Regions from separate parts of the Exiguobacterium sp. E17S genome, predicted to be linked through region 2. Evidence: riboswitches for the same ligand, from Rfam matches in the RefSeq annotation. Region 2 holds a riboswitch; the other holds the start of a gene.
The links. Region 2 has a riboswitch for S-adenosylmethionine ahead of metK (methionine adenosyltransferase). Riboswitches for the same ligand answer to the same signal wherever they lie in the genome.

Region 1: it holds a riboswitch for S-adenosylmethionine, as region 2 does, so the genes downstream of both, AC3B4V_RS14730 (methionine ABC transporter ATP-binding protein) here and metK (methionine adenosyltransferase) in region 2, are expected to answer to the same signal.

The regions. Positions count from the first base shown of each region.
Region 1 is NZ_JBYLRU010000006.1:68,941-73,133, reverse strand. Features, by position in the region: gene AC3B4V_RS14740 (MetQ/NlpA family ABC transporter substrate-binding protein) at 1-381, opposite strand, end outside; gene AC3B4V_RS14735 (methionine ABC transporter permease) at 401-1,051, opposite strand; gene AC3B4V_RS14730 (methionine ABC transporter ATP-binding protein) at 1,041-2,069, opposite strand; SAM riboswitch class I at 2,156-2,259, opposite strand; SAM riboswitch class I at 2,509-2,610, shown strand; gene AC3B4V_RS14725 (alpha/beta hydrolase) at 2,678-3,436, shown strand; gene AC3B4V_RS14720 (thymidine kinase) at 3,509-4,123, opposite strand.
Region 2 is NZ_JBYLRU010000001.1:1,390,074-1,394,266, reverse strand. Features, by position in the region: gene AC3B4V_RS07200 (EAL and HDOD domain-containing protein) at 1-60, shown strand, start outside; gene pckA (phosphoenolpyruvate carboxykinase (ATP)) at 184-1,752, opposite strand; SAM riboswitch class I at 1,987-2,113, shown strand; gene metK (methionine adenosyltransferase) at 2,242-3,450, shown strand; gene AC3B4V_RS07185 (GNAT family N-acetyltransferase) at 3,588-4,076, shown strand; gene AC3B4V_RS07180 (serine aminopeptidase domain-containing protein) at 4,155-4,193, shown strand, end outside.

The sequences.
Region 1 (4,193 bases), on a different contig from region 2:
GATTTTTCCGCCAGTTGGAATGTCTTTGACGTCCTTGTATTTATCCGAGTAAATCCCCATCGGTGCGATAACAGTCGTCGCAATCGGCGATAGCTTCAAATTATGTTCTTTCTTGAAAGCGTTGAAGTAGGAAATCGTCTGGAAGGCATTGGCGTCGATCTCGCCCTCAGCCAGTGCCATGTTCGGCTGGACATAATCGGAGAACTTGACGAGCTCGATTTTGATGCCCTCCTTTTCTGCTTTTTTCGCGACATAGTCCCAAACTTGTGTGTCTGAACCGCTGACACCGAGCTTGATCGTCTTTTCGTCTTCTCCTGATGCTGCGCACCCGGCAAATAAAATCGTCGTGAGTGTTGCTCCAATTGCTACTGTTTTTTTCATGGCTGAATCGCTCCCTTGATTAATGTCTTCTAATTTTTCGTGCGACGATGTTGCCTGTCGTCTGTAAGCCTTGGACTAAGATGACGAGAATCCCGACCGTGATGATCATGACTTTCGTGTCGAATCGTTGATAGCCATAGGTGATCGCTAAGTCACCGAGACCACCGCCTCCAATCGCACCTGCCATCGCTGACGCCCCGATCAAGCCGATCGTCGCGATCGTTAAGTTAAGGATGAGTGAACCGAGTGCTTCCGGTAGGAGGAAGCGGAAAATCGTTTGAAACGGTGTCGCGCCCATCGCTTCTGCTGCTTCAAGAACGCCTTTATCGACTTCGAGTAAAGAACTCTCGATCAGACGCGCCATGTATGGTGCAGCGTAAAAGACGAGCGGGACGATTGCGGCTTCTGTTCCGATCGATGTCTGAACGATCAAGCGCGTCAACGGGATGATCGCGACGAGTAAGATGATGAACGGAATCGAACGGAAAATATTGACGATACTGTTGAAGAACGTGAACAGCGGGACATTTTCAAGCAATGCTCCTTTTCGCGTGACGACAAGCAGGATACCGAGTGGTAAGCCGATCAAGGTCGAGAATAAGAGCGAAACGGATACCATCGTCATCGTCTGCAAAAATGCTGTCCAGATATCACTGTAATTAACTAGCATGAGCAAGTACCTCCTCGACCGTCACCTGTGCCTGATTGATGTAGTGTAACGCTCGTTTCACTTCAGTCGGCTCACCAATCAACTCGACGAGTAAGGTGCCGAACGGCGTATCCTGCAACTCCGTGATGCTACCGTGCAAGATGTTGACATCGACGTCAAAGCGTTTCGCAACTTGCGATAAGAGTGGCTGCCCGGTGTGATGTCCGAGGAAATGAATCTTATAGATCGGATTCGCATTCCGGGACTCGATCAACTGGCGAATCGATGCTGGAATCTCGTCGTGCATGACGGAGCGGACGAAGTTCTGTGCTGTCTCGGTCTGCGGGTTTGAAAAGACATCAAAGACCGTTCCTGACTCGATCAGTTTCCCAGCTTCAATGACAGCGACGCGGTCGCAAATTTCCCGAATGACGCCCATCTCGTGGGTGATCAAGAGAATCGTGATCCCGTACTCCGCATTGATACGTTTTAATAACTGGAGAATATGATGTGTCGTCTGGGGATCAAGCGCTGACGTCGCTTCGTCACACAAGAGGACGGAAGGTTGCGTCGCGAGTGCCCGGGCGATACCAACGCGCTGTTTCTGCCCACCCGACAATTGATCCGGATAATGATCCGCCTTGTCCGCGAGATCGACGAATTCGAGTAACTCCGTCACCCGGCGGCGAATTTCGTCTTTCTTGACGCCTGCGAGAACGAGTGGTTTCGCGACATTCGTAAAGACCGTGTTCGCATTCAATAGATTGAAGTGCTGAAAAATCATCCCGATCCGTTGTTTTGCTTGGCGCAATTTTTTCGGAGACAGTTGCGTTAAATCTTCTCCATCGACCGTCACCGTTCCTGACGTCGGTCGTTCTAATAGATTGACACAGCGGAGCAGTGAACTTTTTCCGGCACCGCTAAAGCCGATGACACCAAAGATTTCGCCTTTTTCGATTGTCAGGTCGACACCGTCAAGCGCTGCGATCGACTGATCTTTCGTGACGTACGTTTTTTTGACTTGATGAAATGCAATCATTCCGTTTTCCCCCTTCATTCAACAAAAAAGGTCCCTTCTTGAGAAACAAGAAGAGACCTGGATCCGCACAGTGGCAGAATCCACTCTACTCATCTCTCAGACATCTGTCTGATGGAATTGGCACAGTGCTCATAATGAGTCTGTTGCCGAGGTTTCGTAGGGCCAGTCCCTCCACCTCTCTGGATAAGTATTGCGGTATGAAATTCGTATGTGTGTTGTTGCGTTGTTGCTTATGTCGTAAAACTAATTTTTACATTACGGGTCGAAACTTTAAAAGTCAACCAACTTTGCAAAAATAATCCATTTGGCGCATATCGACGGATGATTAAGTTATGAATTAGCTTAATGAACGGATCATGATTCGTCAAGAACGATTTGACAAGTCATTTTCGAACGTGCTACCATCGTTTCAATGATTATTCCGACAATTCCAATATGATATTTATCAAGAGTGAACGAGAGACCTGGCTCTATGACTTCACGGCAACCTGCAATCTGTAAGGTGCTCCGACCAGCAAAGCGCGGCTTTGGATGATACGGTGAAAAACTCGTGGGCGTCCAAGCAGTGACGTCGACGAGTTTTTTTCATGAATGGAGGAAAAATAGTAATGATGAACTATCCTGTACTGACTGGTGCTGAAGCGTTTTATTTTCAAGGTGGATCGATCGGCATTCTAATCTGTCATGGGTTTAATGCAACACCGCAAAGTGTCCGAGACGTCGGTGAGGCATTCGCTGCTGAAGGTTTTACCGTCTATGCCCCGCGCTTACGTGGACATGGAACGAACGTCCGCGAGTTTGAACAATCGACTGCTCGATGTTGGAAGCAAAGCCTGCAAGACGGCTATGAACGTTTACAAGAAACATGCGATCAAGTCTTCGTCATCGGTCAATCGATGGGTGCGACGCTTGCACTGTCACTCGCCGCTGACGGCATTCCGTTTGCCGGCATCATTACGATCAATGCCGCACTCTCCGTTCCTTCTTACGAAGCACTTTCGTTCGAGGACGGTCCAGAGTATTTACCAGAAGGGGCACCGGACATCAAACGGTCTGCTTTCGAAATCATCTATGACCTCGTTCCAAGTCGTTGTGCGTTCGAACTCGTCCGTCTGATGGATGAGACGAAAGGACGCCTCGGATCGATCCTTCTGCCGACATTAATTCTCTACTCGGCGACCGATCACGTCGTCCCGCCGTCGAGCTCGGATTATCTGCATCAGCACATCGGAACGAATGATAAACGAAGCTACTGTTTACTGAACTCGTACCACGTCGCGACCCTCGATCATGATCAGGATTTGATCGTTCGTGAGACGATCCGTTTTATCGAACGCTCAAGCCGGTTCTCACAGGAAACGGGATAATAAAAAAACAGCTATTCACTTAGAAGCGAATAGCTGTTACATCAAAGGACGACCGCGACCGGTTCGTCTTTTTTAATTTTCTTGGTGCTGCACCGATTGGAGCGGCTTCGGTTTTCCAGGCACCTCATGGCAATGGCGGCACCGTGGCTCATATGATTCTGAAGCGCCAACTAGGATGATCGGATCATCGTAGTTCGCTGGTTTTCCATCAATCAACCGTTGTGTCCGGGAAGCCGGATCACCACATGAAAGACAGATGGCTTGCAGCTTCGTTACGAATTCTGCGCGCGCCAGTAATTCCGGCATCTTGCCAAATGGCTCTGCCCGGAAATCTTGATCAAGGCCTGCACAAATGACGCGTTTTCCGTCTTGTGCAAGTGCTTCGATGACTTGTACGATCTCATCATCAAAGAATTGAACTTCATCGATTCCAACGATTTGTGTTTCCTCTGCTACTGCTGCGTAGAGATCGCGACTCGTCGCCATCGGAATCGCCACGACGGAGTTGCCGATATGAGAGACGACATGCTCTTCATGGTACCGGTCGTCGATTGCCGGCTTGAATACTTGAACGGGCAGTTTGCCGTACTGCGCCCGTCTGACACGACGAATCAACTCTTCCGATTTCCCGGAAAACATACTGCCACAAATTACTTCGATCCAGCCGTACTGATTTATTACATGCATCATCGTCCGACACCGTCCTCTAAAAATAGTCACTTTAACGAGTATAGCCCGAAACGGTATCGAGAAAAAG
Region 2 (4,193 bases):
GTGTGGCTCAAGCAAAAAGAAACACATATTCAAGAAAAAACGGATTCTGTTTTAGACTAAAAGTGAAGTGCATGTTTTTCTTGATCGAGAAAAACGTGCACTTCTTTTTTTGTTGATCATGAATTAATTTCTTAAGAGATTTACCGATTTTTAAACATAAAAAAAGAGCCCGAAGGCTCTTTTTTATAGGCGTGGACCAGCTGACTTGATCGCATCCGTCGCACTTTCGAAGCGAAGGAAATTGTGTTGGAATTTCTCAGCAAGTGACCGCGCTTGTGTGTCGTATTCGTCCGGATTCGACCAGACGCGTACCGGATTGAGTAACTCGCTTGGAACACCTGGAACTTCAAGTGGCATATGAAGTCCGAAAATCGGATGTTCTTCTGTTGGAATCGTTGCGAGTGTGCCGTTGACGGCAGCATTGACCATCGTCCGTGTATACGATAGCTTCATGCGACTACCTGTTCCGTAAGCACCACCTGTCCAGCCTGTGTTGACGAGATAAACAGTGACACCATGACGATCAATCAATTCGCCGAGCATCGTCGCATATTTTTCAGGCATCAGTGGAAGGAACGGTGAACCGAAGCATGTTGAGAATGTTGCTTCCGGTTCCGTGACACCGCGTTCTGTTCCGGCGAGTTTTGATGTATATCCTGATAGGAAGTGATACATCGCTTGTTCTTTCGTCAATTTACTGATCGGAGGCAAGACACCGTAAGCATCAGCCGTCAAGAAGACGATTGTCTTCGGGTGACCAGCACGTGACGGAACAGCGATATTATCGATTGCAGTGATCGGATAAGCAGCACGCGTATTTTCCGTCAACGATGTGTCATCGTAATCAGGATGACGGGCTTCGTCGAGCACGACGTTTTCAAGGACGGTTCCAAAACGGATCGCGTCAAAGATTTGCGGTTCTTTTTCACGCGATAAGTTAACGGTCTTTGCATAACATCCACCTTCGATGTTGAAGACACCGTCGTGCGACCAACCATGTTCGTCGTCCCCAATCAATTGACGGCTATCGTCTGCTGACAGGGTGGTCTTACCAGTACCGGATAGACCGAAGAACAAGGCGACGTCGCCTTCGTGTCCGACGTTTGCCGAGCAGTGCATCGAAAGGACATTTTCTTGTGGCAAGAGATAGTTCATGACGGAAAAGATGGATTTTTTGATTTCTCCCGCGTATTCCGTTCCACCGATCAAGACGATCCGGTGTTCGAACGACATCGCGATGAACGTCTCGGAGTTCGTTCCGTCAACGGCAGGATCTGCTTTGAAATGTGGCGCATAGACGACCGTGAACGGTTCGAAGGCAGCCACTTCAGGATACTCGCGTAAAAAAAGTTGTTTGGCAAACAGGTTATGCCAAGCGTATTGTGTGAGCACACGGACCGGAAGGGTGAAGTGCGTATCTGCTCCAGCAGCAGCTTCTGTGTAGTAGAGCTGATCGGCTTCGTTCATGTAACGAAGAACCTTTTGCAACAATTGTTCAAATTTGTCTCCATCCATTGGTTGGTTGACATGACCCCAATCAATGTGAGACTCGCAGGAAGAATCACGGACGATGAACTTATCTTTTGGTGAACGACCTGTAAATTTCCCCGTTTCTACAGATAATGCGCCGTTCTCAGCAAGGACACCTTCTTCGTTTCGAATCGCATGTTCGACAAGTTCAGCAACAGATAGTTGTTTGAACACATGCTCTTTCTTGAGTAGTTCTTCGATATTCAGGACCGTCATCGGCATCCTGACCCCACCTTTCCCCTACGTTGGTTTTGGCTCACTGAATTTAGTATGACACATTTATTATATATGACATACTAAAGAGAGAGCAATCATTTTCTGGTGCTGATTTCTATTTATCTGGAAACGCTTTCAGCATTAACAGTTTAACATCTCTTTCAAAAAGTTTCGACTAGAATTTGAAACCTTGCTTGACAGAGTAGGTACAACTTTATATCATGTAATTCGTAACGGATACTCTTATTCTGAGCAGGTGGAGGGAACAAGGCCCGAAGAAACCCGGCAACCGTCCTACATTAATTCACATATTAATGAGGGAAAAGGTGCTCTCCTGAAGCGAAGTAAACACTTCGAACGATAAGAGGGTAAAGGAAGAACGCACAACCTTTCCCTGACCATTTTTTGGACTTGGAAAGGTTTTTTTCATTTTACCGTCCCACTCAACTAGGGGAAATGAGTACACCGTCAAATTCTTTTTTGGGAGGGTCATACATGACAAACCTTAATCGCCGACTATTCACGTCGGAGTCAGTCACTGAAGGTCATCCAGATAAAATCTGTGACCAAATTTCGGATTCAATTCTTGATGCAATCCTCGCAGCGGATCCAAACGCACGTGTTGCGGCAGAAACTTCTGTCACAACAGGTCTTGTTCTCGTTGCAGGTGAGATCACGACATCAACTTACGTCGACATTCCAAAAGTCGTTCGTGAGACAATTCGTGAAATTGGCTACACACGCGCGAAATACGGTTTCGATGCAGACACGTGTGCTGTATTGACATCAATCGATGAGCAATCAGCAGACATCGCTCTTGGTGTCGACCAAGCGCTTGAAGCACGTGAAGGTAGCATGTCTGATGCAGAAATCGATGCTATCGGTGCAGGAGACCAAGGTCTCATGTTCGGTTACGCAACGAAAGAAACACCAGAACTCATGCCACTTCCAATCTCGCTTTCACACCGTCTCGCACGCCGTTTGGCAGAAGTGCGTAAAAACGGTCAACTCGACTACCTTCGTCCGGACGGAAAAACACAAGTCACGGTCGAATACAACGAGAACAACGAGCCGGTTCGTGTCGATACAATCGTCATCTCGACACAACACGCAGAAGAAGTCACGCTTGAGCAAATCCAAGCTGACTTGAAAGAACACGTCATCACACCGGTCATCCCGGCTGAATACATCGACGCAGCAACGAAATTCTTCATCAACCCAACTGGTCGTTTCGTCATCGGCGGACCACAAGGAGATGCTGGATTGACGGGTCGTAAGATCATCGTTGATACGTATGGTGGATACGCACGCCACGGCGGTGGAGCATTCTCAGGTAAAGATCCAACAAAAGTCGACCGTTCAGCTGCATACGCAGCACGTTACGTCGCGAAGAACCTCGTTGCTGCAGGTCTTGCAGATAAAGCAGAAGTTCAACTCGCGTACGCAATCGGTGTCGCGCACCCAGTATCAATCGCGGTTGACACATTCGGTACAGGAAAACTTCCTGAAGCGCAACTCGTCGAATTGGTTGCTGAAAACTTCGATCTTCGTCCGGCTGGAATCATCAACATGCTTGATCTCCGTCGTCCGATCTATCGTCAAACAGCTGCATACGGTCACTTCGGTCGTACAGATGTTGAGCTTCCATGGGAGCAAACAGATAAAGCAGCAGTTCTTGAAGAACAAGCAAAACGTTTCGCATAATCAAAAAGTCCGAGAACCCTACGCGGGTTTTCGGACTTTTTTGTTTACGGGGAACTTTGCAGGAAACGAATGTTTTTTCTAGAAGAGGGTAAAAGTACATGAGTCGATTCGTATGAATACAAAGGGGGGTTCCGATTATGGAAATACGCGAAGCTATTCCAGCTGATGCAGGACGTATTCATGACATTGCCGTCACATCTTGGTTGGATACGTATGCAGAAATCTATTCCGAACGTTCGAAAGCGCATTTCGTGCAGGAGGCGTATCCGCAAGAAGAAGTCGTTCGTGCGATCCGGACGGCGGAAGAAGCACGGGGAGAGTATTTTTATGTCGGAATCATCGATGAGGAAATCGTCGGTTTCATTCATGCTGTTGATGTTGAGGGAACGTGGGAGATCATTCGTCTGTACGTCTTGCCGAAATATCAGCAAAACGGCATCGGGCGACGGCTGATCCGTGAACTCGAACGACAAGGAGCCGTCCCACTCGAAGTATACGTGGAGGCACGTAACTATAAAGCACGTCAGTTCTTAACCTCATTCGGTTTTGAAGAACTCAGTGAGATGACGGAAGAAGTCTTTGGGCAAGTAGAATCTGTCATTCGTCTTCGCCATGTCGCCTCATGAAATCCGTCTTGGGACGGTTTCGTGTGCGTTTGAAATAAGGTATCGTAAAAAGGAAGTATGAAGTGAAGAGGTGAGTTTGTGGTTGAACAACCAACAGGAATCATCGTATTAGTCTAT